DNA from 4 places in the Kitasatospora sp. NPDC052868 genome. Region 1 is predicted to be linked to each of the others. Evidence: riboswitches for the same ligand, from Rfam matches in the RefSeq annotation. Region 1 holds a riboswitch; each other region holds the start of a gene.
What was found. Region 1 has a riboswitch for cyclic di-AMP ahead of ACIGZJ_RS29760 (peptidoglycan DD-metalloendopeptidase family protein). Riboswitches for the same ligand answer to the same signal wherever they lie in the genome.
Positions count from the first base shown of each region.

Region 2: another riboswitch for cyclic di-AMP. It lies ahead of ACIGZJ_RS01935 (NlpC/P60 family protein); the one in region 1 lies ahead of ACIGZJ_RS29760 (peptidoglycan DD-metalloendopeptidase family protein).
Region 3: another riboswitch for cyclic di-AMP. It lies ahead of ACIGZJ_RS19470 (transglycosylase family protein); the one in region 1 lies ahead of ACIGZJ_RS29760 (peptidoglycan DD-metalloendopeptidase family protein).
Region 4: another riboswitch for cyclic di-AMP. It lies ahead of ACIGZJ_RS26365 (M23 family metallopeptidase); the one in region 1 lies ahead of ACIGZJ_RS29760 (peptidoglycan DD-metalloendopeptidase family protein).

Region 1 covers NZ_JBITZW010000024.1:17,044-24,071, forward strand. Annotated here, with positions in the region: gene purB (adenylosuccinate lyase) at 1-10, shown strand, start outside; gene ACIGZJ_RS29755 (MFS transporter) at 18-1,559, opposite strand; cyclic di-AMP (ydaO/yuaA leader) riboswitch at 1,871-2,030, shown strand; gene ACIGZJ_RS29760 (peptidoglycan DD-metalloendopeptidase family protein) at 2,034-3,077, shown strand; gene ACIGZJ_RS29765 (DUF2470 domain-containing protein) at 3,375-4,094, opposite strand; gene ACIGZJ_RS29770 (MFS transporter) at 4,272-5,483, shown strand; gene ACIGZJ_RS29775 (RidA family protein) at 5,568-5,975, opposite strand; gene ACIGZJ_RS29780 (IclR family transcriptional regulator) at 6,067-6,819, opposite strand; gene ACIGZJ_RS29785 (sugar kinase) at 6,816-7,028, opposite strand, start outside.
Region 2 covers NZ_JBITZW010000001.1:427,715-434,742, reverse strand. Annotated here, with positions in the region: gene ACIGZJ_RS01940 (NlpC/P60 family protein) at 1-642, opposite strand, end outside; gene ACIGZJ_RS01935 (NlpC/P60 family protein) at 870-2,030, opposite strand; cyclic di-AMP (ydaO/yuaA leader) riboswitch at 2,041-2,197, opposite strand; gene ACIGZJ_RS01930 (NlpC/P60 family protein) at 2,569-3,609, opposite strand; gene ACIGZJ_RS01925 (NYN domain-containing protein) at 3,821-5,293, opposite strand; gene ACIGZJ_RS01920 (hypothetical protein) at 5,425-5,688, opposite strand; gene ACIGZJ_RS01915 (rhomboid family intramembrane serine protease) at 5,925-6,707, shown strand; gene ACIGZJ_RS01910 (Lrp/AsnC ligand binding domain-containing protein) at 6,749-7,028, shown strand, end outside.
Region 3 covers NZ_JBITZW010000010.1:236,623-243,650, forward strand. Annotated here, with positions in the region: gene ACIGZJ_RS19455 (MazG family protein) at 1-98, shown strand, start outside; gene ACIGZJ_RS19460 (SDR family NAD(P)-dependent oxidoreductase) at 200-634, opposite strand; gene ACIGZJ_RS19465 (cytochrome P450) at 791-2,386, shown strand; cyclic di-AMP (ydaO/yuaA leader) riboswitch at 2,597-2,768, shown strand; gene ACIGZJ_RS19470 (transglycosylase family protein) at 2,774-3,691, shown strand; gene eno (phosphopyruvate hydratase) at 4,046-5,332, shown strand; gene ACIGZJ_RS19480 (septum formation initiator family protein) at 5,464-5,973, shown strand; gene ACIGZJ_RS19485 (DUF501 domain-containing protein) at 5,945-6,613, shown strand; gene ACIGZJ_RS19490 (exopolyphosphatase) at 6,616-7,028, shown strand, end outside.
Region 4 covers NZ_JBITZW010000018.1:26,199-33,226, reverse strand. Annotated here, with positions in the region: gene ACIGZJ_RS26390 (SpoIIE family protein phosphatase) at 1-1,091, opposite strand, end outside; gene ACIGZJ_RS26385 (SpoIIE family protein phosphatase) at 1,164-2,321, opposite strand; gene ACIGZJ_RS26380 (TetR/AcrR family transcriptional regulator) at 2,459-3,028, opposite strand; gene ACIGZJ_RS26375 (alpha/beta fold hydrolase) at 3,116-3,943, opposite strand; gene ACIGZJ_RS26370 (YiaA/YiaB family inner membrane protein) at 4,084-4,374, opposite strand; cyclic di-AMP (ydaO/yuaA leader) riboswitch at 4,620-4,778, shown strand; gene ACIGZJ_RS26365 (M23 family metallopeptidase) at 4,791-5,651, shown strand; gene ACIGZJ_RS26360 (hypothetical protein) at 5,728-6,600, opposite strand; gene ACIGZJ_RS26355 (GNAT family N-acetyltransferase) at 6,644-7,028, shown strand, end outside.

The sequences.
Region 1 (7,028 bases):
CATTCTCTGACGAGTCGTCAGCCTGTTGAAGGCCCCGTCGCCGATCCGGTGGCGGGGCCTTCGCCGTGCCGCGTCGCGAGGTGGCCGGGGTCCAGCGGCGGGCCGTTGGTGCCGCAGGTCCACTGGCAGTCCGGCTCGGCCACCGGGTGGTCCTCGGCGGCCAGCACGTTGCCCCGGACGGAGGTGAAGGCCACCACCGCGCCGGCGACCAGCAGTCCGGCGCAGATCAGCATCGCGGTGTGGAAGGCCGAGTCCACCGAGGCGGGCACCTGGTAGGCGTCGCCGCTCAGGCCGGCCAGCGCCGGCAGGGCGGCGACCGCGAGCAGGCCGGCCGCGCGGGCGGCGGCGTTGTTGACCCCGCTGGCGATGCCCGCGTGGCGGACCTCCACCGCGGCCAGCACGGTGGCGGTCAGCGGTGCCACCAGCAGCACCATCCCGCAGCCCATCACGGTGACGGCGGGCAGGACGTCCGCCCAGTAGGAGGCGTCCGGCCCGATCCGCAGCATCATCAGCACGCCGGCCGCGCAGAGCAGCGGGCCGAGGGTGAGCGGCAGTCGCGGTCCGATCCGCTTGCCCAGCCGGCCGGCGCGGGCGGACAGCGCCAGCATCAGCACGGTGATCGGCACCAGGGCCAGCCCGGAGACCAGGGGGGAGAACCCCGAGACGATCTGCAGCTGCACGACCAGCAGGAAGAAGACGCCGCTGAAGGCCGCGTACACGCAGAGGGTGACCAGGTTGACGGCGGTGAACAGCCGGGAGGAGAAGAGGCCGAGCGGCAGCATCGGCTCCGCGGTGCGGCGCTCCACGGTGACGAAGGCCGCGCCGAGGGCGAGGCCGGCCGCGCCGGTCACCCAGACCCCGGGGGAGAGGCCGCCGCCCGCCGCCGTCAGCGCATAGGTGATCGCGCCGAGGGCGAGCGCGGCGAGTGCGGCGCCGAGCACGTCGAACCGCCCGGTGGCGCTCTCGTCCCGGCTCTCCGGGACGTGCCGGGACGCGACCGCGACCACCAGGACGGCGAGCGGCACGTTCAGCAGGAAGATCCACCGCCAGCCCGGGCCGTCTACCAGCCAGCCGCCGAGGAAGGGCCCGATCGCGGCCGACACCCCGCCGAGGCCGGACCAGAGGCCGACCGCGGCCGAGCGGTCGTCCGGGTGGAAGACGGCCTGAAGCATCGCCAGCGAGCCGGGGGTGAGCAGCGCTCCGCCGACGCCCTGGACGGCCCGGGCCGCGATCAGCACCCCGATGGTGGGCGCGGCGGCGCAGGCCGCGGAGGCGAGCGCGAACCAGACCACGCCGAGCAGGAAGACCCGGCGCCGCCCGTAGCGGTCGCCGAGCGCTCCGCCGAGCAGGATCAGCCCGGCCAGGGTGAGCAGATAGGCGTTGAGGGTCCATTGCAGTGCGGCGAGCGGGGCACCGAGATCGGTGCCGATCCGGGGCAGGGCGACGTTCACCACCGTGCCGTCGAGCATCGCCATGCTGGAGCCGAGCACGGTCGCCAGTAGTACCCAGCGGCCCTGCGCGGTGCCCAGGCGCAGGGTGCCGGCCTCGGAGGTGGCCACGGCCTGATCGTGCGCCCCCGGGGGTCGACGTGACAAGGGTCACCGGCGGTGTGTCGGTGGATGGCTTTCCGTACTTGATCGCATGCGCACCGGTCATGAAATGGACGGAACGTGGTCGAACGATCGCGCACGGTCAATGGATTGTGTGCGCACCGCGTAGCCGATCATTCGGAGCGTCACGGTGCCCCGGGCTTTTGTTGCGGGTTCAAGAGATCGACATTGCTTCACCCGGACGGATGGGTTTTAGTTCAGCGACCGCCCGGCATTAGCCCGGGTGGCCACCGGGTGGAACGCCTAGTCCTGCCGCTGCCCGGTGGTACGAACTGAACTCTGTTCGGCAGGAGCGGGGGACCCAAAGGTAAGTCGCCGGACCGGAATTCACGGTCCGGCTTGGGGTGAAGCCGCATATGCGGCCGGGCAACTCCAGCCCGAACCCGACAGCTCACCTCGCAGGCGTCGGAGAGGAAATACCCCATGCCCGCACAGGCTCGTCGTATCGCCCTGCCCCGCGCCGCCCGCATCGGTATCGCCACTGCCGTCACCGGCGCCGCGTTCGCCCTCCCGCTGGTGACCACCATCAGCGCCCAGGCCCACACCGCCCCTGCCGCCAAGGCCGGGCAGACCAGCACCTGGACCGGCGCCACCAGCGTCGACGCCACCCCGGCCGCGGCTCCGGCCGCCGCCGAGCAGGCCGCCCCGGCTGCGGCTCCGGCCGCCGCCCCGGTCGACCAGAGCTACAAGGTCGTCGGCGGGGACACCCTGTCGAAGATCGCCGCCGCCAAGAACGTCGAGGGCGGCTGGCAGGCGCTCTACGACCACAACCGCTCGGTCATCGGCGGCAACCCGAACCTGATCTTCCCCGGTCAGCAGCTCGCGCTTGCCGCCAAGGCCGCTGCCGCTCCGGCCGCCGCCGAGGCCGCCAAGCCGGCCGCCCCCGCCGCGAAGCCGCAGGCCTCGCAGGACTCGGTCAAGCCGGCCGCGAAGCCCGCCGCCCCGAAGCCGGTCCAGGCTGCCAAGCCGGCCCAGGCCCCGGCCACCAAGCCGGCCGCCCCCGCCGCGAAGCCGGCCGCCCCGGCCGCCACCCCGGCCCCGGCCGCCGTCGCCAGCACCTCGGGCTACGTCTCCCCGGTCGCCAACCCGAAGCTCGGCACCGCCTACGGCGTGGCCGGCTCGATGTGGGCCTCCGGCCACCACACCGGCGCCGACTTCGTCGCCTCCACCGGCACCCCGCTGCGCGCCATCGCGGCCGGCACCGTGGTGAAGGCCGGCAACGGCGGCGCCTACGGCAACGAGGTCGAGATCAAGCTCGCCGACGGCAAGTACGCCCAGTACGCGCACCTGTCCTCGATCGGCGTCTCGGTCGGCCAGACCGTGACCGCCGGCCAGCAGATCGGCCTTTCGGGCGCGACCGGCAACGTGACCGGCCCGCACCTGCACTTCGAGATCCGCACCGGCTCGGAGTACGGCTCCGACATCGACCCGATCGCCTACCTGCGCGCCCACGGCGTCAGCATCTGATCGGTCGTCTCCACCGGCCGGTCGGCTGCGACCGGTCGGCTCTGATCGGCCGCTTTCGAGCGGCCCTCGGACCACCGCTGGACGCGGGGCGAACGACCTCCGGGATGGTCATGTCGGGTGACCGCTCGACCGGGGGATCGCCGCACCACCAGCGGCACCACGGGCGCGGGACACGCCCAGGCCGGCCCGGTTCGCGAACCTCCTTCGCGAGCCGGGCCGGCCGCTGTCGTTTCCGGGTGCGCCTTGTGGTGATCCGTCATATCGGTTTGTGCGTGAGATCTTTCGCCCGTCCATCGGCTAGTTCCGGTGGGCGGGCGCCCTGTTGTGGGCGACGGTGAGCAGCTGGTGTACCTGCAGCCCGAAGTCCTCGGTGTCCCTGGCGGGTTCGGGGAAGACCAGGCGGACGTCGCGGTGGCCGTGCGGGTGGTCCAGGCGGAGCACCAGGCCGTACCGGTCGAGGGCGAGCGGGCGGACGTCGGGGCGCTCGGCGAGCAGGTTCGGGTCGAGCAGCCGGGTCAGGACGGCGAGCGCGTCGGGGTGGTCGTCGGCCAGGTGGGTGAGCAGTCCGGCCTCGTGGCGGGCGAGCGGGTCGGGCCCGGCGAGGGCGAGGTCGGCACCGGTGAGCGCGGTGGTGCCGTACGGGGTGGAGAGCACGGCGTGGGCGACGTCCAGGCGCAGGTGGACGCTGAGGCCGTCGTGGGCGAGGTGGACGAGGTGGAGGCGGCCGGCCAGGGAGACCCGGCCGCGCACGCGGTCGCGGACGGCGACCGGGGCGATGTCGGTGAGGTCCAGGACGACGGCGAGCCCCTCCGTGGCGTGGGCGGCGGCGATGGTGAGCGGCGCGTCGAGCGGGGCGCACATCCGCAGTGCGGCGCCGTGCACCGACACGGGGGTGTCGAGCTCGTGGTACTCGCCGCAGGCGCGGACCACCACGGAGGAGGTCGCGGTGAGCAGGCCGCAGACCCGTTCGGCGGCGGTGGGTTCGGGCGCCTCGACGTCGATGGGGCTCTGGCTCATGACGACCTCCAGTCAGTTAGGTGAGCCTAACCTAATGACTGGGGAGGGTGAGGGCAAGGCGCCGCAAGGAATGTGCGAGTGGGGATATGGCGCGCTTGCAAGTATCCGGCGTCCGGTCGTATTGTCGACGCTGGTAGTTGCATGTGCAATCGTCCTGCTCTGGAAAGCGGTCCCCTCATGCCCCTCGCGCTCCTGGCGCTGGCGATCAGCGCCTTCGGCATCGGTACCACCGAGTTCGTGATCATGGGCCTGTTGCCCGAGGTCGCCGGCGACTTCTCGGTGTCCATCCCCACCGCCGGCCTGCTCATCTCCGGCTACGCGCTCGGCGTGGTGGTCGGCGGCCCCCTGCTCACCATCCTCGGCACCAAGGCCCCCCGCAAGGGGATGCTGCTGACGCTGATGGGCCTGTTCATCCTCGGCAACCTCGTCTCCGCCCTCGCCCCCGCCTACGGGCTGCTGCTCACCGGCCGGGTGCTCGCGGCCTTCGCGCACGGCGCGTTCTTCGGCATCGGCTCGGTGGTGGCGGCCGACCTGGTCGCCCCGCACAAGCGGGCCGGTGCGATCGCCCTGATGTTCACCGGCCTCACCGCCGCCAACGTCCTCGGCGTACCGATGGGCACCCTGCTCGGCCAGCACTTCGGCTGGCGCTCCACCTTCTACGTGGTCGCGGCGCTCGGTGTGATCGGCTTCGCCGGCATCGCCGCACTGGTGCCCGTCCAGCCGCGCGCCGAGGACGCCCGGCTCGGCCCGGAGCTCGCCGTCTTCCGTCAGCCGCAGATCTGGCTCGCGCTGACCATGACGGTCTTCGGCTGGGGCGGGATCTTCGCGATGTTCACCTACATCACGCCGATGATGACCGAACTGGCGGGCTTCGCCGACGGCAGTGTCACCTGGCTGCTGTTCCTGTTCGGCGTCGGCCTGTTCGTCGGCAACCTGTTCGGCGGCTGGTTCGCCGACCGGGCGCTGATGCGCAGCCTGTACGTGATCCTCTCGGTGCTGGCGGTGCTGCTCTTCGCCTTCACCCTCGCCGCGCACAGCAAGGTCGGCGCGATCGTCACCATCCCGCTGATCGGCCTGTTCGGATTCGCGACGGTGGCGCCGCTGCAGAAGCGGGTGATGGACCAGGCCGCGGGGGCGCCCACGCTGGCCTCGGCCGCCAACATCGCCGCGTTCAACCTGGGCAACGCGCTCTCCGCCTGGCTCGGCGGGCTGGTCATCTCCTCGGGGCTCGGCTACGACGCGCCGAACTGGGTGGGCGGTCTGCTCACCGCCGCCGCGCTGGGGGTGGCGCTGTTCTCCGGTGCGCTGGAGCGGCGCACGGCGAAGCGGACCGGGCGGGTGGTGGCCCGGGGCACCGTCCCGGAGGAGACGGGAGTGGCCGTCGGCTGACGTCGGCCGCCGCCCGCGGATGCGCCGGGGCCCGGACGGGGAGCTCCCGTCCGGGCCCCGGCGTGTGGCCGTGGCCGGCCGAGGTCAGCCGATGACCGCCTGGGCGTCGATCTCGACCAGCATCGGCTCCTGCGGCAGCTCGACGAAGATCGTGGTGCGGCAGGGCTTCACGCCGCCCGGCTTGATGTTCTCGTCGATGAACTCGGCGTAGACCTCGTTCATCAGGGGGAAGTCGGCGCGCTTGGTGAGGTAGACGCGGAACATCACCACGTCCTCGATGGTGGCGCCGCCCGCCTCGACGATCGCCTTGACGTTCTCCAGCGTCCGGCGGGTCTGCGCCTTCACGTCGCCGTGGTGGAGGTACTCGCCGGTGGCCGGGTCCTGCGGGCCCTGGCCGGAGACCTGGAGGATCGGGCCCTTGCGGACGCCCTGGGAGAACATCCAGGCCGGGGCGGGGGCGCCGTCGGTGCGGACTTCGGTCTTGTCGCTCATGTGCTTCCTCGGTGGTGGCGGGTGCCGGTGGTGCCGCCTGGTGTCGCGGGCGGCCCGGTGGGGTCGGCTCGGGCGGGTGCGGTCGGTCGGGTCAGCCGGTCCTGGGGGTCTGCCCGCAGTCGGCGGAGACGGCGCGGGCGGTGGCGAGCAGGGCCGGGAGAAGCTCCAGGACCTGCTCATAGGGCAGGACGACGTCCGGGACGGAGATGGAGACCGCCGCGACGACCCGCCCGGTGGCGTCCCGGACGGGCGCGGCCACGCAGTTGATGAAGGCCTCGTGCTCGGCGTGGTCCTGCGCCCAGCCCTGGGCGGCGACCTTGTCCAGCTCGGCGAGCAGGGCCTCGGGGGTGGTGAGGGTGCGGGCGGTGTGCGGGGTGAAGTCGATTCCGGCCGCCACCCGGCGGCGCTCGGCCGGCGGGAGGTCGGCGAGCAGCACCTTGGAGACGGCCGCGCTGTGCAGGGCGGCCGTCAGGCCGATCCGCGAGTACATCCGCACCGGGTGCCGGGAGTCGTACTTGTCGATGTAGACGACCTCGCCGCCCTCGTGCGCGGCCAGATGGACGGTCTGGCCGGTGGCCGCGTTGAGCTCCGCGAGGTGCGGCGCGGCGATCCGGCGGATGCCGCGCTGCTCCAGGGCGAGGCCGGAGAGCGCGAACAGGCCGGCGCCGAGGTGGTAGCGGTAGGCGGCGTCCCGGTGGACGAACCGCTCCTCCTCCAGGCTCTGCAGCAGCCGCAGCACGGTGGTCTTGTGCACGCCGAGCACCTCGGCCAGCTGGTCTAGGGAGCGCTCGCCCTCGCCCAGCTCGGCGAGGATGCGCAGGGCGCGGCTGACGGTCTGGCTCATCGTGCTCCAAGGGCCGGGGACGCGGCCGGTCGAGGGTCGGAGGCGCTGCCCCCGGGCGCGGGCAGTACCGGTGACACGATGCCATCCGCCGACACCCGGGTGGCGGCCCACTCCGCCGGTGAGGCGTCGAGGAGGGCCGTGACCGCCGGTGCGGGCGGCAGCTCGGCCTGGTCGCCGTGGGCGGTCAGGGCGCAGGCCGCCGCCAGGTG
Region 2 (7,028 bases), on a different contig from region 1:
CGCCGCCATCCGGGCCCGCTCCGTGGCCCCCAGGCTGTTGAGCAGCCGCTGCGCCTTGGCCAGCCGCTGCTGGATCTGCTGCTTGCTCTCGGCGAGGGCGTGCCGGGTCTGCTCCAGCTCGGCCAGCTTGGCGGAGGTCTCGGTGCGCCGCTGGTCCAGCCGGCGCTGACGGGCCACCACCTCGTGCAGCGTCTCGTTCTGCCGCTCGGCGGCGAGGTCCAGGGTGCGGGCCTTGGCGAGGTAGCCCTCGGGGTTCGTGGAGAGCATCAGCTGGACGGTCTGCGCCATGCCGCCGCCCCGGTACTCGGCGCCGGCGACCGTGGCGAGGTCGCCGCGCAGCTGGTTGAGCTCGTCCTGGGCGACGGCGATCTGCTGCTGGAGCGCGCCGGTCTCGCCCTGCAGCCGCTGCTGGACGTCCTGGGCGGCGTTGACCTTCTCGGAGGCCTGCTCGGCCTCCTCGTACAGCTGCTCGACCTGGGCCTTGACGTCCTTGCGGCTCGACGGCCCGTCCGGCGGTCCCGGGACGGCCTGGGCACTGCCGCCCGCCGTCACGCCCAGCGCGGTGGTGGCCGCCGCGGTGAGCACCAGCGCACGGGCGAGGACGTGTACACCTGACAGTTGGGGACGGCGGTGCACGGCCATGCGGTGGCGGTTCCAATCCTGCGGTCCGGCCCCGCCGCCACCCCCGGAACGGGCGGCTCGGGAAGCGGGAGTCCGGTGGCAGACGTTAGCGAGTCCCGGCGATCGAGTCCAAACCCCTCCCAACCCGAATATTTGACCCCTAATCGGACATCAGCTCGACCAGCCGGAAAAGCCGCAGGCCCGGCCTCCCGCGAGGGGAGACCGGGCCTGTCGGAGCCGATCGGGGATCAGAGGCGCACGATGACGGAGACCGGCATGTTGGAGGCCGCCTCGTAGCGGACCGAGGCACCCGGCTTGGGGGCGTGGATGACCTGGCCGCCACCCACGTAGATGCCCACGTGGTGGTTGTCGCCGTAGAAGATCACCAGGTCGCCCGGCTGGGCGTCGGCGATGTTCGAGCCGATCCGGGTACCGGCACTGGCCTGCGCCTGCGAGGTGCGCGGCAGCGACACGCCGGCCTGGGCGTACGCCCAGCTGGTGAGGCCCGAGCAGTCGAAGGAGCTGGGACCGGTGGCGCCGTACACGTACGGGGCGCCGAGCTTGCTCTCGGCGGCGGCGATCGCGGCGGCGGCGCGCGAGCTGTTGGCCGCGGGCGCGGCGGGCTTGGCCGGGGCGGGCTTGGCCACCGGGGAGGGCGCCTCGGACGGCGCGCTGATGTCGCTGCGGGGGGCGCTGTCGCGGGAGGCCCGCTCGGCGTCCGCCTTCGCCTTGGCCTCGGCCCTGGCGGCGTCCGCCTTGGCCTTCGCCTCGGCGGCGGCCTTGGCCTCGGCCTGGCGCAGCGCCTCGCGCTCCTGCTCGGTCAGCGTGTTGAGCAGGTCCTGGGCCTTGGCCAGCTTCGCCTGGACGTCCTCCTTGGACGCCTTCAGCTGCTGGGTGGTGGCCTCGAGCTCGCCGAGCTTGCCCTGGGCCTCGTTGCGGTCCTGGTCGAGCCTGCGCTGCTGCTCCTGCAGGTCCTTCAGCGCACCGGACTGGGTGCTGCTGGCCTGGGTCATCGCCCCGGCCTGGGTCAGGAAGTTGTCCGGGCTGGACGAGAGCATCAGCTGGACCGTCGGCGATATGCCGCCGTTGCGGTACTGCTCGCCCGCGAGCTCGGCGAGGCCGCCCTGGGCCTCGGTCACCGAGGCCTGCTGACGCGCCACCCTGTCCTGGAGCTCGCCGACCTGCTTCTGCAGCTCCTGCTGCTTGGCCTGCGCACCGTTGTACTTCTCGGTGGCGACCTCGGCCTGCTCGTTGAGCTGGTCGACCTGCTCCTTGACCTGGTCCTTGGTCGGCGTCGGGTCGGCGTGGGCACCGGACTGCGCGGAGAGCGCGACGGCCGCGGCGGCGGCGGCGGTCAGGATCGAGACGCGGGCGCGGCCGGCGGGCTTGGGACGACGATGGGACGCCACGAAGGCGGACTCCTTCTTCCTACATCCGCCTACCGGGTGAGCTGACGGGTTCGGGCTGGAAGCGTGCCCTACGACGCCTCACCGACCGTTCCACCGGTCGACCTGGCGCCGATTCACCCCGGAGGAACGTGTGGTTCCCCGGCTCCGGTCCACAGCGCCCCCGACTACTGGGCTCCCCGTCGGGCAGAAGACCTGCCCCGCTGCTTCACGAACTCGGCGGTAACCCCCGCCGCCACCCTGAGTGGGTGATCGACTGTGCGGTGGTTCGAATCCCGACCCTAGTGACAGAACCGTGATCCGTTCAAATCCTTGTCAGAAAAAAGACGGAACAAGTCCCAAGTTCATTTGTGAATATGACCGGGCGTGATCGCCGGCGTACGCGGAGCTGATCGATTCTCACCATGTGGTCGACTGACCCCCGTCGATGGCGTGTCCCACATCACAGGAGCCCGACATGGCAGCGGGCGTGGCGATCCGTCAGCAAATGTCCGAATTGAAGGCATTGCAGGGCATTGGCCCTGCAATGCCCGAAGGACCGTCAGACCCGGCGGATCGCGTTGATCTTCATCGCGTCGGCCTTCATCACCTTGACCACGTCACCGGTGTGCGGCGCGTGCACCACCATGCCGTTGCCGATGTACATCCCGACGTGGCTGCGGTCGTCGCGGTAGATGATGAGGTCGCCCGGCTGGGCCTCGGCCAGCGAGGGCACCCGCGAGCCGTAGTTGGCCTGCGCCTGCGAGGTGCGCGGCAGCGAGACGCCGGCCTTCCCGTACGCCCAGACCATCAGCCCGGAGCAGTCGAAGGTGTTCGGGCCGACGTCGCCCCAGCCGTACGGCGAACCCTGCTTGCTCATCGCGTTGGTGACGGCCGCGCCGGCGAACCCGGAGGCCTGCGGCAGGGTGCCGAGGTCGGCCCGGGCCGCGTCGCGCGAGGCGCGGTCGGTCTGCTGCTGGGCGGCCTTGAGGGCGGCCCGGTCGGCGGCGCTGAGCGAGTTCAGCAGCGCCTGGGCGTCCCTGAGCTTCTGGTTGACGTCCGCCTTGGCCTGGTTCAGCTCCTTGGTGGTGTTGTCCAGGGAGGCGAGAACGGCCGCGGCCTCGGTCTTCTGCTGGTCCAGGCGGCGCTGCTGGTCCTGCAGCCCCTTGAGCGCCTCGGCCTGGCTGGAGCTGGCCTGCTGCACGCTGGAGGCCTTGTCCAGGTAGCCGGACGGGTCGGAGGAGAGCATCAGCTGCACGGAGGGGTCGATGCCCCCGGTGCGGTACTGCGCGCCCGCCACCTCGGCCAGGCCGGCCTGAAGCTGGGTCATCTGGTCCTGGCCCCGGGCCACCTGGTCCTGGAGCTGGTCCGCCTGCTTGCGCAGCTGGTCCGTCCGCTCCTTGGCGCCGTTGTACTTCTCCGCCGCCTGCTCCTGCTCCTCGTTCAGCTGGTCGATCTGCGCCTTCACGTCCTCCTTCTTGGAGGGGTTGGGCGCAGCGTGGGCACTGACCTGGGCGGAGAGGGCGACCGCGGTCGCTGCGGCGGCGGTGAGCACGGAGATCCGCGCGCGGCTCGCCTGCTTGGGACGGCGGTGGGAGGCCAAGGGGACTGCTCCTTCTTCCATCGGCCTCACCCGAATGAGTGAGAATCCGGAAAATAGGTTTGACGCCAGACCCTAGTGAAGATCACAGCTTTGCGCCACTCCCCCGATGGCGTGAACCCCCGTCCACCGCCATGACTTCACAAGACCGCCACACCCTCGCAAACCAGCGGCTGACCAGGCGTCACTCCGCTTTCCCCGGCCGTTGCCGGGCTCAGGGGCGGGCCAGCCGGTTCAGCAGCAGCACGGAGGCGACGGGGCGCGCGCCCGCCTTCCGCACGCCCTCCGCGACCTCCCGGTCGGTGGAGACCACCACCACCGGGCGGCCCTGCGGCTCGGCCCTGACCAGTCGGCGGATCAGCTCGTCCGCCGTCTCGCCGGTCCGGCTGAACCGCACCCGCACCCCGCGCGGCGGCGCCATGATCACCGGAACGTCCAGGTCCTGGCCGTCGAACACACAGGTGACCTCCGCCTGGGTGCGCTGGGCCAGCATCGCCAGCCCGCCCAGCAGCCGGATCCGCTGCTGCTCCAGCGGCAGCGCCGGATAGCCGGTCTTGGTCACGTTGTAGCCGTCCACCACCAGGTGGACCTGCGGGATCGCCAGCAGCTGGTCCAGCAGCGCCGGATCGTCCTCCGCCAGCCCCCGCCGGGCCACGTCGTGCGGCGAGGCCGAGCCCGGCACCACCGCCTCCACCAGGTCCGCCGGGCGGATCTGCGAGACCGGCAGCGCCAGCTCCCGCTGCAGGCCCTGGGCCGACTGCAGCACGGTGTCCAGCAGCAGCCTCAACCGCATGTCCTCGACGCTGCGGCCCTCACGGGCCGAGCGGCGGCCCTGCTCGGCGGCGGTCTCCAGCTCGGAGATCCGGTGCCGCAGCCGCCGGACCTCGCTCTCGCCGGTGCCGCGCTCGGCCGCCGTCTGCGCCTTCAGCGCCTCCAGTTCGGCGGCCACCCGGCGGGTCTCGGCCTGCGCCCGGCGGGTGTCGCTCTCCAGCGAACGCACCTTCTTGCGCAGTGAGTCGGCCTCCTTGCGGACGTCCTCGGACTCGGCCCGCTGCCGGTCCAGGTCGACCCGCGCGGCGGCCCTGACCTCGGCCAGCTCCGCCTGCAGCTTCTCCACCAGCCGACCCGCCTCGGCGGCCGCGCCCTCGGCGCCGGCCCGCTCGGCCTGCTCGCCGGCCTCGGCGACCAGCCGGCTCCAGCCCGCCGAGCGCACCAGGTAGGCGGCGGCGGCCACGTCCATCGGGTCGGCGGCGCCGGGGACGCTGCCCGACTCCAGCGCCTTGACCAGGTCCGGCTGGCCCAGCCGCAGCCGCTCCGCTATCCGCACCCGGAAGGCCGGCTCGGACTCCAGCGCGGCCGCCAGCGCGGTGGCCGCGTACTTGGCCCGCCGGGCCGGGGTGAACTTCGCGTACTGGCGCAGGGACTGCGGGAGCTCCGCGGCGGGCAGCCCGCCGAGCGCGTCGGCGGCCAGGCCGACCACCCGGCGCCGGACACCCTCGGGCAGCGGCCGGTCGAGCCGCTCGGTGCGTCCTGCCGCCGGCTCGTCAGCACCGGAGTCGTCCGCGGCGGCCGCCTCGGCCGAGGCATCCGCACCGGGCGGGACGGCCTCGACCGCGTCCGGCGCCTGCCCGTCCACAGCGGGCTGCCGCCCCTGCGGCCCGGCGGGCTCCTTCGCTGCGTCCACCACGTCCTCGGCTCCGATCCTCGTCCAGCGGGGTACGGCCCGCTGCCGCCCGCGTCACACTCCGTGCGCTCTGTCTGCATTGTCCCGTGCGGTGGACGGCCGCGCCGCGCACCGCCCACCACACGGGTCGGGCGTCAGGCCTGCTCGGCGGGGGCCTCCGGGCCCTCGGCACCCGGGCGGGCCACCAGCTCGACCTGGTCGACCGCGTTGCACCAGCGACAGCGCACCGACTCGACGGTCTCGCTGTGCACCTCGGTCTCCTCGACCTTGGAGTCGCCGGCCAGGTCGAAGTGCAGGAACTCGGTCACCCGTGCGGTGCGGGTCACGTCGAAGCGGGTCAGGTTGCCGCACAGGGTGCAGCGCCAGCGCGTCTCGGCGGTCAGGGCGGGGACGGTCATCGGGGGTCCTCTCGGGTGGTCCCTGGATGGGCTCAGGCGCTCCCCCCGAGGCCCCGGCGTCGGCGGCGGGAGGCGGGAATGCCCGCCCCAAGCCTATTGCCTGGGGCAACCGTCCCGACCACCGGTCAGGACGAATCCCCCGCTTCGCCTCCTGCGCCGGACCGGCCGGACGGGCCCTACGCCACATGCCGTACCGCGCGGTGCCGCCCGCGCCGGGCGGCGCGATGCTGGGCCGCATGGCGATCCCGGTCCTCGACCACACCGGAGCACTGGGCGGGCGCCCGGCCGGCCGTCGTCCCGCCGTCACCTACACCCTGATCGCGCTCAACACCCTGGTCTTCCTGTGCGGTCCGGCCGCCGGGCTCAACCCGCTCTACGGGACCGGCCAGAGCCGGGTCTGCGCCGAGCAGCGGTACGAGCAGCGCTGGGGCGCGGTACCGGCCGAACTGCTGGCCGGACGCCCGCTGGACGCCGAGCAGCTGGCCGAGGCCCCCGATCCGGTGCCGGGCTGTCCGGCCGCCCCCACCCCGGGCAAGCACCCGGCCCTGTCGGTCCTCAGCGCGCTCTTCCTGCACGCCGGCTGGCTGCACCTGCTGGGCAACCTGCTCTTCCTCCAGGTCTTCGGGGCCACCGTGGAGGAGCGGCTGGGCCGGGCCCGCTTCGCCCTCTTCTATCTGGCGGCGGGCTCGCTGGCCACCTACGGCTACGCGCTCGCCGAGGCGCACTCCGCCGACTCGACCCGGGTGCTGATCGGCGCCTCCGGGGCGATCGCCGCGGTCCTCGGCGCGTATCTGCGCCTGCACCCCCGCGCCCGGGTGACCACCCTCGTCCCGCTGCTGCTCTTCCTGCCGCTGCGGTTCCCGGCCTGGCTGGTGCTCGGCCTCTGGTTCGCCCTCCAGTGGTGGTCGGTCCACTCGGCGGGCCCCGGCGTCGCCTACCTCGTCCACGTCATCGGCTTCTCGGCCGGCTTCCTCTACGCCTGCACCCTGGCCACCCGCCCCCCGCGACGGCCCGGCTGACGCCCGATACGCTGGCGGGACCCCACAAAGGAGCCCGAACAGTGATCACCGCCATCGTCCTGATCAAGACCAGCGTCGACCGCATCCCGGAGATCGCCGAGGCGATCGCGGCCATCGAGGGTGTCAGCGAGGTCTACTCGGTGACCGGCGGCTACGACCTGGTGGCGATGGTGCGGGTACGACGGCACGACGACCTGGCCGAGGTGATCCCCGGTCGGCTGAACAAGGTCCCGGGGGTGGCCCAGACCGAGACCCAGATCGCCTTCCGCACCTACTCGCAGCACGACCTGGAGGCCGCCTTCGCCCTCGGCCTGGACGGCT
Region 3 (7,028 bases), on a different contig from region 1:
GGGCGCACGACGCCGATGTGGACGTGGACGCCGCACTGCGCGCGGCCGCCCGCGGCTACCGGGACGCGGTCCGGGCGGCCGAGGGCCTCAAGCCCTGAGGACACGTCCTGGGAACACGACCTGAGGACACGCAGTGAGGGCGCGGCCCGAGGAAACACCTCGGGCCGCGCCCTCACGGCGTACCGGACACGGACAGGCCCTAGACGGCGGCCCGGTCCTCGACCGACCGGCGCTGCCGCGGCACGACCTGGCCGATGACCTCTCCGATCGCCTCGCCGACCAGGGCGACCAGCTCGACGAGGCGCTCCAGGTCGAGGTGGGCGGGCAGCTCGGCGAGCGAGATGATCCGCTCGCCGTCGGGCCCGGCCACGCAGAACAGGTCGATCGGGCCGAGGTGCTTCTCGGCGGTGTCGACCAGGGCCGCGACGTCGCTCGGGCGCCGGATGTCGGCGGACACGCCGACGACCGGGCAGCCCGGCCGGTCGAGCTCCGCGGCGAGGTCCTCCGCGATGGCGACCCGCTGGTCGGCGATGAGTGCCCCGGCGGCGCCGGCGGCGGTGAAGCGGCGGGCGAGGTCGGCACCCGACCCGCCTTCCAGTACGGCGATGACCACGACCGCCCCGGTTACCCGCATGCTGGGCTCCTCCCTGGTGGGCGACTCCGCACCGGCGCCCACGATTTCCGTCGGAGGATCGTAGGCAGGTCCTGACCCTCCGCAACAGGGATTACCCCGCAGGTGACCAGGCTCACGCCTCACGGCCGACGATCATCCACCGGATACGGTCGTCGCATGCCAGTTCAGCCCGATTCCGACCAGCCGAGCGGGGGCCGGCCGAGCCAGGCCCAGCCGGGCCCGTCGACCCCTGCCTCCCCGGCCCCCGCCTGCCCGGTCGCCGCTTCGCCCTCCTCGGAGACCCCCACCCCGGAGACCTCCTCCTCCGAGACCCCCACCTCCGAGACCCCCACGCCGGACGCCCCGACCTCCGCAGCCCCCACCCCCGAGACCGGCACCCCCGAGACCGGCACCCCCGAGACCGGCACCCCCGAGGCCGACACCCCCGGACCCACCGCCGAAACCCCCCGCCCCCCACTCTTCACGTGGGAGTTCGCCGCCGACCCCTACCCGGCGTACGCCTGGCTGCGCGAGCACGCGCCGGTGCACCGCACCACCCTGCCGAGCGGGGTGGACGCCTGGCTGGTGACCAGGTACGCCGACGCCAGGCAGGCACTCGCCGACAGCCGGCTCTCCAAGAACCCCGCCCACCACAGCGGGCAGGCGCACCGCACCGGGCGGGTCGGCATCCCGGGCGAACGCCAGGCCGATCTGATGACCCACCTGCTGAACATCGACCCGCCGGACCACACCCGGCTGCGCCGCCTGGTGTCGAAGGCGTTCACGCCGCGCCGGATCGCCGAGTTCGAGCCCCGGGTGCAGCAGCTCACCGACCGGCTGATCGACGGCTTCGCGCAGCGCGGCTCGGCGGATCTGATCCACGAGTTCGCCTTCCCGCTGCCGATCTACGCGATCTGCGACCTGCTCGGAGTGCCGCCCGAGGACCAGGACGACTTCCGGGACTGGGCCGGGATGATGATCCGCCACGGCGGAGGCCCGCGCGGCGGCGTGGCGCGCGCGGTCAAGCGGATGCGGGCGTACCTGGCGGACCTGATTCACCGCAAGCGGGCGGACCTCGGCGACGACCTGATCTCCGGTCTGATCCGCGCCAGCGACCACGGTGAGCACCTGACCGAGAACGAGGCCGCGGCGATGTGCTTCGTGCTCCTGTTCGCCGGCTTCGAGACGACCATCAACCTCATCGGTAATGGCATGTACGCGCTATTCCGTAACCCGGACCAGCGGGCCCTGCTCCAGGGGTCGATCGCCCGCGGCGAGGCGGGCCTGCTGGACACCGGCATCGAGGAACTCCTGCGCTACGACGGGCCGGTGGAGCTGGCGACCTGGCGGTTCGCGACCAGCCCGCTGACCATCGGCGGGGTGGAGATCCCGGTCGGCGACCCGGTGCTGGTGGTGCTCGCGGCGGCGGACCGGGACCCGGCGCGGTTCGCCGACGAGAACACCCTCGACCTGGCCCGCGCCGACAACCCGCACCTCGGTTTCGGCCACGGCATCCACTACTGCATCGGCGCTCCGCTGGCCCGGCTGGAGGGTCGCGCCGCGCTGTCCACCCTGTTCACCCGGCTGCCCGATCTGCGGCTCGCCGAGAGCCCGGAGAACCTGCGCTGGCGGGGTGGTCTGATCATGCGCGGACTTCGCGAACTGCCGGTGGAATTCGCGCCGGAGATCCCTGTCGGCACATCGGCTGACGTGCAGTCCGAGGGCCCGCCGGAGGACCCGTCAGGCGACCCCTCCGAGACCTCGACGCGCTGACGAGGCGTCGCCGGTACCCCGGTGTGGCCGATCTGAACCGTCATCAATCCGGACATATCTGCTCTGTTGGTAGGCGATCGGCCACGCGTCGTAATTTCTATGTGATACCGGCGATATGAGCTTGTGATTGATGTGAGGATCTGTCTACTCTCCCTGAAGTTCGCAGCTGCGGACCTCGTGCGCGGAACGCCGAATCCTGCCCGCCGCTTCACGGGAAACCGACCAGACCCTTGGGCAGGGGCGGGGGACCCAGGTTTAGTGCCGTTCCCCACGGCTTGGGGTGAAGCCGCCCGCGCGGGCTGAAAGCCTTCCGCGCGACGCGGCCGGGCCACCTCCCGGTCCGAACCCGACAGCTCACCTCGCAGGCGTGCGGAGAGGGACACCTTCATGCTGTTCGTTGGAACCGGCCGTCACCGTCGTCGCACCCAGACCGAGAAGGCCATCGCCGTCGCAGGCGTGGCAGGCGTCGGACTCGCACTGCCGCTCCTCTCCGCCACCGGCGCCTCGGCGGCCCCCGTCTCCACCTGGGACGCGGTCGCGCAGTGCGAGAGCGGTGGCAACTGGAGCATCAACACCGGCAACGGCTTCTACGGCGGTCTGCAGTTCACCCCCAGCACCTGGAAGGCGTACGGCGGCGGCTCCTTCGCCCCGCAGGCCAACCAGGCCAGCAAGGCCCAGCAGATCTCCGTGGCCGAGAAGGTCCTCGCCTCGCAGGGCCCGGGCGCCTGGCCCGTCTGCTCGCAGAAGGCCGGGCTGAGCAAGGGCGGCGCGCCGGCCTCGGTCGACACCTCGACGGACGCCAAGCCCGCCGCCCCGAAGCCGGCTCAGAAGCCCGCCCCCCAGCAGCCGGCCGCCCCCAAGCCGGTCCAGAAGCCGGCCGCCCAGAAGCCCGCCGTGCAGCAGCCGGCCCAGCAGCCCGTGCAGCAGTACTCCCAGGCGCCCGGCTTCTCCGGCCAGTCCGGCTGGGACGCCGACGCCAAGGTGTTCTGGTACCAGAACAACGGCGCCTGGTACTGGACCAGCCACCAGAGCGTCTACCAGCAGTACGCCGGCCAGGCCGGGTACCAGGGCGCGAGCCAGGACACCCGCCCGGCCGCCGCCCCGGCCGCTCCGGCTGCTCCCGCGGCCCAGGCCGCGCCGAGGAGCGGTCACGGCTACACCGTCCAGTCCGGCGACACGCTGTCCACCATCGCCGCCGACCAGAACCTCTCCGGCGGCTGGCAGGCGCTGTACGACGGCAACCGGGGCACCGTCGGCGGCGACCCGGACCTGATCGTCCCCGGCCAGGTGCTCACCCTCGGCTGACCGCCGCACCCCGGCCGCCCGCACCCGCCGCAACCACGGCACCCGCCGGAACCGCGGAAGCCGAGGCACCCACGGCAGCCAGGAGCGCGGCACCCCGCGGGCTCCACGGCCGCAACCACCGACGCGGTGTCACGAAGGGGGCCGGTTCGGCCCCCTTCGTCCGCCTCTGGGTACATCCCATCGGTCAACCAGGTGAACTACCGGTGGGTAGCCAGGCCACACGCTGAGACGGGACCGAGGCCGACGTGGCCCTGGGAGCCCGTGCGGTTAGGCTCTGGTTCGTAACGACTCCGCAATCGTCCCGCCGACATCACCACCGTCAGCGGGACCCCTGCTTCCGCTAGGAGATGCCTCGTGCCGTCCATCGATGTCGTCGTAGCCCGTGAGATTCTCGACTCGCGTGGCAACCCCACGGTCGAGGTCGAGGTCGGCCTCGACGACGGCAGCACCGGCCGTGCCGCTGTCCCGTCGGGTGCCTCCACCGGGGCCTTCGAGGCCCTGGAGCTTCGCGACGGTGACAAGAACCGCTACTTCGGCAAGGGCGTGGAGAAGGCCGTCCTGGCCGTCATCGAGCAGATCGGCCCGGAGCTGGTCGGCTACGACGCCACCGAGCAGCGCCTGATCGACCAGGCCATGCTCGACCTGGACGCCACCCCGGACAAGTCCTCGCTCGGCGCCAACGCCATCCTGGGCGTCTCGCTGGCCGTCGCGCACGCCGCCTCCGAGGCCAGCGACCTGCCGCTGTTCCGCTACCTGGGCGGCCCGAACGCGCACGTCCTGCCCGTCCCGATGATGAACATCCTCAACGGCGGCTCGCACGCGGACTCCAACGTCGACATCCAGGAGTTCATGATCGCTCCGATCGGCGCGGAGTCCTTCTCCGAGGCCGTCCGCTGGGGCGTCGAGGTCTACCACACGCTCAAGGGCGTGCTGAAGGAGCGCGGCCTGTCCACCGGCCTCGGCGACGAGGGCGGCTTCGCGCCGAACCTGGACAGCAACCGCGAGGCCCTGGACCTCATCACCGAGGCCATCAAGAAGGCCGGCTACGTGCCCGGCAAGGACATCGCGCTGGCCCTGGACGTCGCCGCCTCCGAGTTCTACAAGGACGGCGCCTACCAGTTCGAGGGCAAGGCGATCTCCGCCGCCGAGCTCATCGAGTACTACGCCGAGCTGGTCGCCGCGTACCCGCTGGTCTCCATCGAGGACCCGCTGGACGAGTCGGACTGGGACGGCTGGAAGGCCATGACCGTCAAGCTGGGCGACAAGGTCCAGCTGGTCGGCGACGACCTGTTCGTCACCAACCCGGCCCGCCTGGCCAAGGGCATCGAGACCGGCACCGCCAACGCGCTGCTGGTGAAGGTGAACCAGATCGGTTCGCTGACCGAGACCCTGGACGCCGTCGAGCTGGCCCAGCGCAACGGCTACCGCTGCATGATGTCGCACCGCTCCGGCGAGACCGAGGACGTCACCATCGCCGACCTCGCCGTCGCGACCAACTGCGGCCAGATCAAGACCGGCGCCCCGGCCCGCTCCGAGCGCGTCGCCAAGTACAACCAGCTGCTGCGCATCGAGGAGATCCTCGACGACGCCGCCGAGTACGCCGGCCGCGGCGCCTTCCCGCGGTTCAAGCACGAGGGCTGAGCACGACGGCCGAGCCCGTCCGGTAGCGCACGCCTGACCGGTGCCCCGCCGTTCACCCCGTAGGGTGGACGGCGGGGCACCGTCGCGACCAGGAGGGGATACGGGAGATGGCAGGCTGGAGGATCCCGGGCTTGGCGGCCCGGCCTCGCTTCACGAGCCGGGCGACCGTCCTCGTCCTGGTGCTCTGCTCGCTGGTGGCGATCCTGGCCTATCCGACGCGGCAGTTCATCTCCCAGCGTTCCGAGATCTCCGCCCAGCGGGCGAAGGCCGAGCACGCCAGGCAGCAGGTCGAGCAGCTGCGCCGGGACAAGGCCCGCTGGCAGGACCCGGAGTACGTCAAGGCGCAGGCCCGCGCCCGGCTGCACTACGCGATGCCGGGGGAGACCCCGTACATCTCGGTGCCCCCGGCCGGCCAGGGTGCCGTCGGCTCCTCCGCGCCCGCCGGACCGCCCCCCGCCAACCCCTCCGCACCCGGTTCGTCCGGTCCGTCCGGTTCGACCGGGCCGGTGAAGGCCGCCAAGCCCTGGTACGCGAGCGTCTGGGACTCGGTGGATGCCGCCGATACCGCCGCCCTCGCCCCGCCCGCCCCAACAGTCCCCGCCCCCGCCTCCGCTGGAGACAGCTCCCCCCATGACCACTGAGAACCACCCCAACGTCTCCGACACCGACGTCGCGGCCATCGCCGCGCAGCTCGGCCGTGTCCCGCGCGGCCTGCGCGGGGTGGCGCACCGCTGCCCCTGCGGCAACCCGGACGTCGTGGAGACGGCCCCCCGGCTCGCGGACGGTACGCCGTTCCCGACCCTGTACTACCTGACCTGCCCCAAGGCCGCCTCGCTGATCGGCACCCTGGAGGCGGACGGCGTGATGAAGGAGCAGACCGCCCGGCTCGCCGAGGACCCGGAGCTGGCCGCCGCCTACCAGAAGGCGCACGAGGACTACATCGCCCGGCGCGATGCCATCGAGGTGCTGGAGGGCTTCCCGAGCGCCGGCGGCATGCCGGACCGGGTGAAGTGCCTGCACGTGCTGGTCGGCCACTCGCTGGCGGCCGGCGAGGGCGTCAACCCGCTCGGCGACGAGGCGATCGGCATGCTGGAGGACTGGTGGGCCAAGGGCCCGTGCGTCTCCGCCGCCGAGGTCGAGGCCGCCGGCGAGCGGGTGGCGCGCAACCGCGCCAAGGCGCAGGACCACGAGGCGGTCATCGCGGCCAAGCAGCAGAAGGCCGCCGAGCGCGCGGCCAGGAAGGCCGCCGCGGCCGAGGGCGCCGAGGAGGCCGGCGAATGAGCATGACCCGGGTCGCCGCGATCGACTGCGGCACCAACTCGATCCGGCTGCTGGTCGCCGACCTGGACCCGGAGACCGGGGAGATCACGGACCTCGACCGCCGGATGGTCGTCAACCGGCTCGGCCAGGGCGTGGACCGGACCGGCCGGCTGCACCCGGACGCGCTGGCCCGCACCTTCGCGGCCTGCCGTGAGTACGCCGAGGTGATCGCCGCCCACGGGGTCGGCCCGGACCGGATCCGCTTCGTCGCCACCAGCGCCTCCCGGGACGCCGAGAACAGCGAGGAGTACGCCCAGGGCGTGCACGACGCCCTCGGCGTCCGACCCGAGGTGGTCAGCGGCGAGGAGGAGGCACATCTCTCCTTCGTCGGTGCGACCAAGGAGCTCACCGGCGGTCAGTTCCCGGCGCCCTATCT
Region 4 (7,028 bases), on a different contig from region 1:
ACCGCCCGGGACAGCGACCGGGTGAGGGCGAGCAGCAGCGCCGAGCGGGCCCCGGCGGCGCCGGCGCCACCCGGCTCGGCCGTGGGCGGCGGGTGCTCCTCGGGCGCGCGGACCCGGTCCAGGTCGGCCAGCAGGCCGGCGATCCGGACCGGCCGGCCGTGCACGTCGAGCATCACCTCGCCGGTCTCCTCGATCCGGATCACCCCGCCGCCGCGGCGCGGTACCCGGTAGAGCAGCCGGTAGGGGCCGCCGGTGGCGAGCGCCTCGGCCAGGGCGGCCTGGACGTCGGGCAGGTCCTCGGGGTGGACCAGCCGGTCCAGCTCGGGCGCGGTACCGGGCCCGTCCTCCGGCGCCGGACGGCCGACCACCCGGTAGGCCTGGGCGTCCCAGAAGCTCTCGCCGGTGACCAGGTCGCGCTCGAAGGCGCCGTGCCCGGCGGAGCGGACGGCGAGCGAGAGCATCGGGTGGGCGAGCCCGGCGGTCCGGTCGGTGTCGGGCGCGCCCACCCGGACCGTGCGGTTCGTGCCCGGCTCCGCGCCGGCGTGGTCGAGCAGATGGGCGAGCCGGTGCGCACAGGCGTCGCCGAGGGTCTCCAGGACGTCCAGGTCGCGGCGCGGCACGGTGCCCCGGTGGGCCAGCGCGAGGGCGAGCACGCCGAGCGGCTGCTCGTCGACGATCATCGGCAGGGTGATGATGGCGACCATGCCGGTGCCCATGCCGGTGTTGCGGTTGGGGTAGTCGACGCTGGTGCGCTCGGGGCTCAGCAGATAGGGGCGGCGCAGTCGCAGGGCCATCGCGGCGGGGAGGTCGCTCGCCGGGTCGACGACGCCGTAGCGCTCATGGGCCCAGTCGGGCAGGCCGTGGGAGGCGGTGAGCCGGAGCATTCCGGCGGAGTCCAGCAGGTAGAACGCGGAGCCCTCGCCGGTGATCCAGTTCGGACCCTCGGCGAGGACGGTGCCGAGGAGTTCGGCGGCGGTGGTGCACCCGAGCAGTAAGCGCACGCAGCGCATCGCCGTGCGCGCGGTGGGGCTGCTGCGCGGGGTCCGGCTCTCGTCCTCGGAGGGGGGGAGCCATGGCGAGGTCAGGTCCATCGGGATACCCGGCCTTTCCGCTCCGAGGGGGTGGGTGTCCTAGCGGGTCCTTAATTCTTAATAGCTTATTTCTTATGTCGGGGAATGGTGGCCCAGGCGGCGTACCAGCACCAGGGTCCGGTCGTCGGCCACATTCCGGGCGACCGTTCGCACCAGCCGGTCCGCGGCGCCCCGGGCGGAGTGCCGCAGCGCCGCCCCCGGGGCCCGGAGCACCGGCTCGGCGGCGGTCAGCAGCCGGTCGACCCCCTCGTCCAGATCGCGGCCCGGGACCTCCACCACGCCGTCGCTGAACAGCAGCAGCGCGTCCCCGGGGCCGAGGCGTCCGCCGCTCGCGGGGTAGGGCACGTCGGCGAGCAGGCCGAGCGCCGGGCCGCCCGGGGCCGACACCTGCCAGCTGCCGCCGCCGGCCCCGCGGTACTGCGCGGGCGGCGGGTGGCCGGCGTTGAACAGCCGGTAGCGGCCGGTCGCCGGGTGCAGGGCGAGGTGGACGGCGGTGGCGAAGTCGTCCTCCCAGCCCATCCGGATCAGGTGGTCGTTGGCGGCGGGCAGGAACTCCTCCGGCGGGACTCTTCCGAGCAGCATCGCGAAGGCGCCGGAGAGGTGGGTGGAGCGGGCGGCGGCCCGGCTGCCCTTGCCGGAGACGTCCACCAGCAGCAGCTCCAGCAGGTCCTGTTCGGGGCGGTGGGTGCAGAGCAGGAAGTCACCGGAGAAGGAGTTCCCGCCGACCGGTGCGAGCGCGCCGTCGAAGTGCCAGTCGCGCAGGCGGTCGGGCAGCCGGCCCAGGGTCCGGGTGTGCTCGGCGAGCTCCAGCAGCATGGAGTCCCCGCGGGTGCCGCGCAGGCCCAGCCGGTCGCGGAAGCGGTTGGCCGTCAGGACGGTCGCGCCGGTCGCGGCGAGGACGATCGTCACGCCGACCCGCACCCCGTGCGGGTGGTGCACCACCGCGCTCAGCGCACTGCCGGTGAGCGCCGCGCAGACCAGCACCAGCAGCCGGCCCCGCCGCAGCACCAGCCCGCCCACGACCAGCGGCAGCACCATCGAGGACGGCGGCCAGCTCTTCGGCGCCGCGATCGCGAGGCCGCTCAGGAGCACGGTCAGGGCGAGCATCGCCAGCAGTGCGTTCCGCTCGGCCGTCCGGTCCCCGTCCAGCAGCCGTCCGCTCCAGCGCCCGAGGGCGCCGCCCAGCGGGAACACCCGTGGTCGGCGCGGCCTCGCCTTCGGTGCGGGCACGTCGACCTCCGCCTCGGGGTGGGCGGTCGCGGGTCGTGACCACCTGTGAGCCGGGCCAATCTAACCCGTCTTGCCCGATTGGTGGCGATTGACTGTTCGAAACACACCAGAGGTTCCGCCGGTGTCCGGGCGGCGGGTCAGGGCCGGGGCCAGCTGCGCAGACCGCTGGTGAGGACGGTGATCAGCCGGTCCTGGGTGGTGGCCAGGTCCTCGGAGAGCTGGAAGGCGCCGCCGATGGACAGCGAGGCGAAGCCGTGGGCGAGCGAGCGGACGGTGCGCGCGGCGTGGATCGCCTCGGAGCCGCCCAGGCCGTACTCGCGCAGCACCGCCACGATCACCCCGACCAGCCGCGCGGCCGCCCGGGTCAGCTCGTCGTCCGGCTGCGGGGCCTGCGGCAGCGCGGAGTAGCGGTGCGGATGCTCGGTGGCGTACCCGTGGTAGGCGCGCAGGACGGCGGCGACGGCGTCGTCCCCGCCCCGGCCGAGGGCGGCCTCGGCGAGGCGGTCGGCCAGTTCCTGGGTGACCCGGACGGCGATCAGTCGGCGAAGCTCGGCGAGGCCGCCGCTGACGTGCTTGTACAGCGAGGGGGTGGCCACGCCGGCCCGGGCGGCCACGGCGGCCAGGGTGAGGGCCTCGGGGCCCTGCTCGTCGATCAGGGCGAGGGCGTGGTCGACGACCTGCTCGGGGGTCAGTCCGACTCGGGGCATGTGCGGTCTCCGTACCGGGGGAGTGGGCTCGGAAGGGGTGGGGCGGGGGCGGGGCGGGCGGCCGTGACGGTCGGCGCCGGGGGCGGCTCAGGCCAGTTCGGCGAGGAAGGGCAGCAGGGCGTCGGCGGTGGCCTGCGGCTGGTCGGCCATCGGGTAGTGCCCGGCTCCCTCGATCATCACCTTGCGGGCGTGCAGCGCCGCGGCCTGCCGGTCGGCGACCAGCTCCGGCTTGGGGAAGTCGGGGTCCTTGCTGCCCATCACGACCAGCGCCGGGCACTGCACGGCGGCGCTCCAGCCGGTCGGTGCGGAGTCCCCGTGCACATAGCCGCGGGTGGCGGCCTTGCGGCCCGGGGTGCGCATGGCGGCGACCAGTCCGTCGACGTAGGCGTCGAAGTCGGCCGGCTTGGCGCCGGGGTAGGCCATCTTGCGGTGGTAGAGGCCCCAGAACGCGGGCGAGTGCACCAGCAGCGCGCCCATCACGCCGAAGGCGGCGCGCTGCAGGGCGTTCGGCGGCAGGTTCTCGATGAAGGCGTCCAGCAGGACGATCCCGGCGACCCTCCCGGGGGCGTCCCCGGCGACCTTGACCACGCTGGCACCGCTGTACGAGTTGCCGGCCAGGACGGCGCGCTCGATGCCCAGGTGGTCGAGCAGCGCGATGACGTCGGTGGCGATCGCGGCGGGCGAGTAGTCGTCCCAGGCGATCGAGGACTCGCCGAAGCCGCGCAGGTCCATGGTGATCACCCGGCGGCCCGCGGCGGTGAGCAGCGGGCGCAGGTGGCGGTACGCGGTCCGGCTGTCGAGCATCCCCGGCAGGAGGACGACCGGGGCGCCGTCGCCCTGCACGGTGTCGTCGTACGCCAGCCGGCCGCCGGGAACGTCGAGGAACTGCGTGGTGGGGGTGTTGGAGCCGGTCATCGTGGGCCTCCTCGGTCCGCCGTGCGCGTCATCGGCGGTTCTGCCGATAGCCATAAAGCTAAGGCTAATAGCCTTAGCCGTCAAGCTATCGACCGAGGAATCTTTCGGGTGAGCCTCCGTCCCGGGCGGTCCCGGGCGGCTCAGACCCCCTCCACCTTGAACGGGTCGTGCTCGCTGAGCAGCTTCTCCAGTCGGGCCTGGTCCACCCGGGTGACGATCTCGTTGGTCTCCTGCCGGTCCCGGATCACCTTGGCCAGGGTGAACGAGGAGGTGACGGTGTAGAGCAGGCCCAGTCCGAGGAAGGCCCGCGTCCAGGCGTCGACCGGGAGGTAGGCGATCCCGATCGCGAGGGCGACGCCGGACAGGGCGAAGGACAGGACGGCCTGGATGTAGTACGCGGACGTGGTGCGCGACTGCACGGGTGCGTTCATGGCGCCAGGATGGTGGCGCCGGGGCGCGCCGCACATGAGTAGAAGTACTCAACCCGGCGTCCGTTCGTTGACGTCTCATCACGTTCGGTAGTGTCAGTTGTGCTCAAGCCTCACAAATCGCCCATCAGGCCACGTACTGCCCGGGCGGTCTCAGGTCGTCCCATCCGGATGGCTTGGAATCAGGGGCTCCTAGGATTAACGTTTGATAACGCAGCGCGGTCGGCAACGCCGTACCCAGACGGCACCGTGCGCCGTCGCCTAATCCCGACGACCCGCCTCCGGGCAGGTCAGGGAGCCGGGGAACCATGTTCCTTGGGGTGAATCGGCCAGGCCCAGGCCCGGCCGTAGGAGACCTTCCTGCTCCGAACCCGTCAGCTAACCCGGTAGGCGCGAAGGAAGGAAAGGAGCGCGCCTCCGTGGCGTCGACGCACTCTCCGGCACACCTGCCCGGCTCCGGCTCGGGCACCCAACTGCTCGACCACCCCTGGCCGCCCGCCCACGGCGGCGGATACGGCGGCCCGGCCGACGAGCACGCCCCGCAGCCCGCCGACACCAACCGGCACCGGATGCCCCGCCAGACCCGCGGGACCGCGCCGCTGCTCGGCGTCACCGCCGTCGCCGCCACCCTCGGTGCCACCGGCTTCGCCTCCGCCACCCCGGCCGCGGCGCCCGCCATCGAGACCCCGGACGAGGCCCCGGTCGCGCTCTCCGCGGACCCGGGCCTCGCGCTCGCCGCCCGCATCCAGCAGCAGGCCGACAGCCAGCGCACCGCCGCCGACGAGACCGCCCGCCTGCAGGCCGCCAAGGAGGCGGAGGCCAAGCGCGCCGCCCAGCAGGTGGAGGCCAGGCTCGCCGCCGAGGCCGCCGAGAAGGCCAAGCTCGCCGCCGTCAACCTGCCGGTGCGCGACTACAACCTCTCCGCCCACTACGGCCAGAGCGCCTCCTACTGGGCCCACCTGCACACCGGCCTGGACTTCGCCGCCGACACCGGCACCCCGGTGTACGCGGTCGGCCAGGGCACCATCACCTCGGCCGGCTGGTCCGGCTCGTACGGCTACCGGATCGTCGAGACGCTGCCCGACGGCACCGAGATCTGGTACTGCCACCTCTCCTCGATCATCAAGGGCTCCGGCAAGGTCGTCCCCAACCAGCAGATCGGCAAGGTCGGTGCCACCGGCAACGTGACCGGCCCGCACCTGCACCTGGAGGTCCGCCCCGGCGGCGGCGCCCCGGTCGACCCGGAGACCTGGTTCGAGCAGCGCGGCATCACGCCCTGAGGCAGGGCCCCCTACGGTCGAAGGCGCCCCGGTCCACTGCGGACCGGGGCGCCTCGCTGTTCCGGGGGCGGCCGCGCTACTCCTGGGGCAGCCGCGCCAGGTAGGCGTCGATCTCCTCCTGCCCCGGCTCCGGCGCCAGCTCAGGGAACTCCGTCACCAGCAGCTGCGCCAGCCCAGGCACCGTCCACTCGCCCGACAGCTCCAGCGCCACCTCGACCGCGGCCTCCTCGAACGCGCCGAAGTCCCCGGCGAGCTCGTCCGGCATCGGGCGGCCCAGCGCGTTCAGCGCCGCCAGGTTGCGGTAGCTGCGCCGCATCAGGCCCTGCTCCAGCAGCCGCCGGGCGCCGTCGGTGGCCATCCCGACCGTCAGCATCCGGGCCTCGCCCCAGCCCTCCTCGTCCAGCTCGTCCAGCCACCCGGCCTCGGCCAGCGCGGCGTAGGCGGCCGACCGCTCCTGCGGCGCCAGCTCCCGGAACGCCTCCAGCCAGGCCCGCACCGCCGCGTCGTCCGCCACGTCCACCCCGGCGGCGTGCAGCAGCAGCGCGTACAGCCGCGGCCAGGTCACCAGGTCGGCCCGGCGCAGCAGACCGGTCGCCACCTCGCCCTGCCACTCGGCCTCGGCGTGCAGCCGCTCCTGCCGCTTGGCGTTCAGCCGCTTCGCCGCCCGCTGGTGGTCGACCAGCAGCCGGACCGCCTCGCCGTACGCCAACGGGTCCTGCTCCGGCGCGGGTTGGACGTACAGGTACAGCCGCTCGACCAGCAGCTGCTCCACCGCGTCCGAGGTCAGCTCCGGCCAGCCGTCGCGCATCCTGCCCTCGCCCAGCTCCAGCAACGCCAACACCGTCCGCAGCGGCTCCTCGCCCACCGGGTCGCGGCCTTCCGCCTCCGCCCAGGCGAGCAGCTCGGCGGCCTTGGTGCGCGGGGCGAGCCGCAGGTCTTCTTCTTCCATGTCACGTACGGTAACCGGTAAGCGGCGGGTAGGGTCGGCAGGCATGGTCCCCGTACGACTCACCGGCCCCCGGCTGGCCATTCGCGAGTTCCACCACACGCCGGGCGACACCGACGCCCTGCACGCGGTCTTCGGCGACCCGGAGACCACCCGCTACCTCCCCTTCGAACCCCGGGACCGGGAGAGCTGCGCCGACCAGATCGAGCAGTACCTGGAGGAGGCGCTCAAGGACGAGCGGACGGTCTACCGCCTCGCCGTCACCCCGGCCGCGGCCGAGGGCGAGGACGGCGACGACGACGCCGCCCCGATCGGGATGGCCGCCCTCACCCTCGGCGACCACCGCTCCGCCTTCCTCGGCTACGCGCTGCGCCGCGACACCTGGGGCAACGGCTACGCGGGCGAGATCACCGGACTGCTCTGCGACTTCG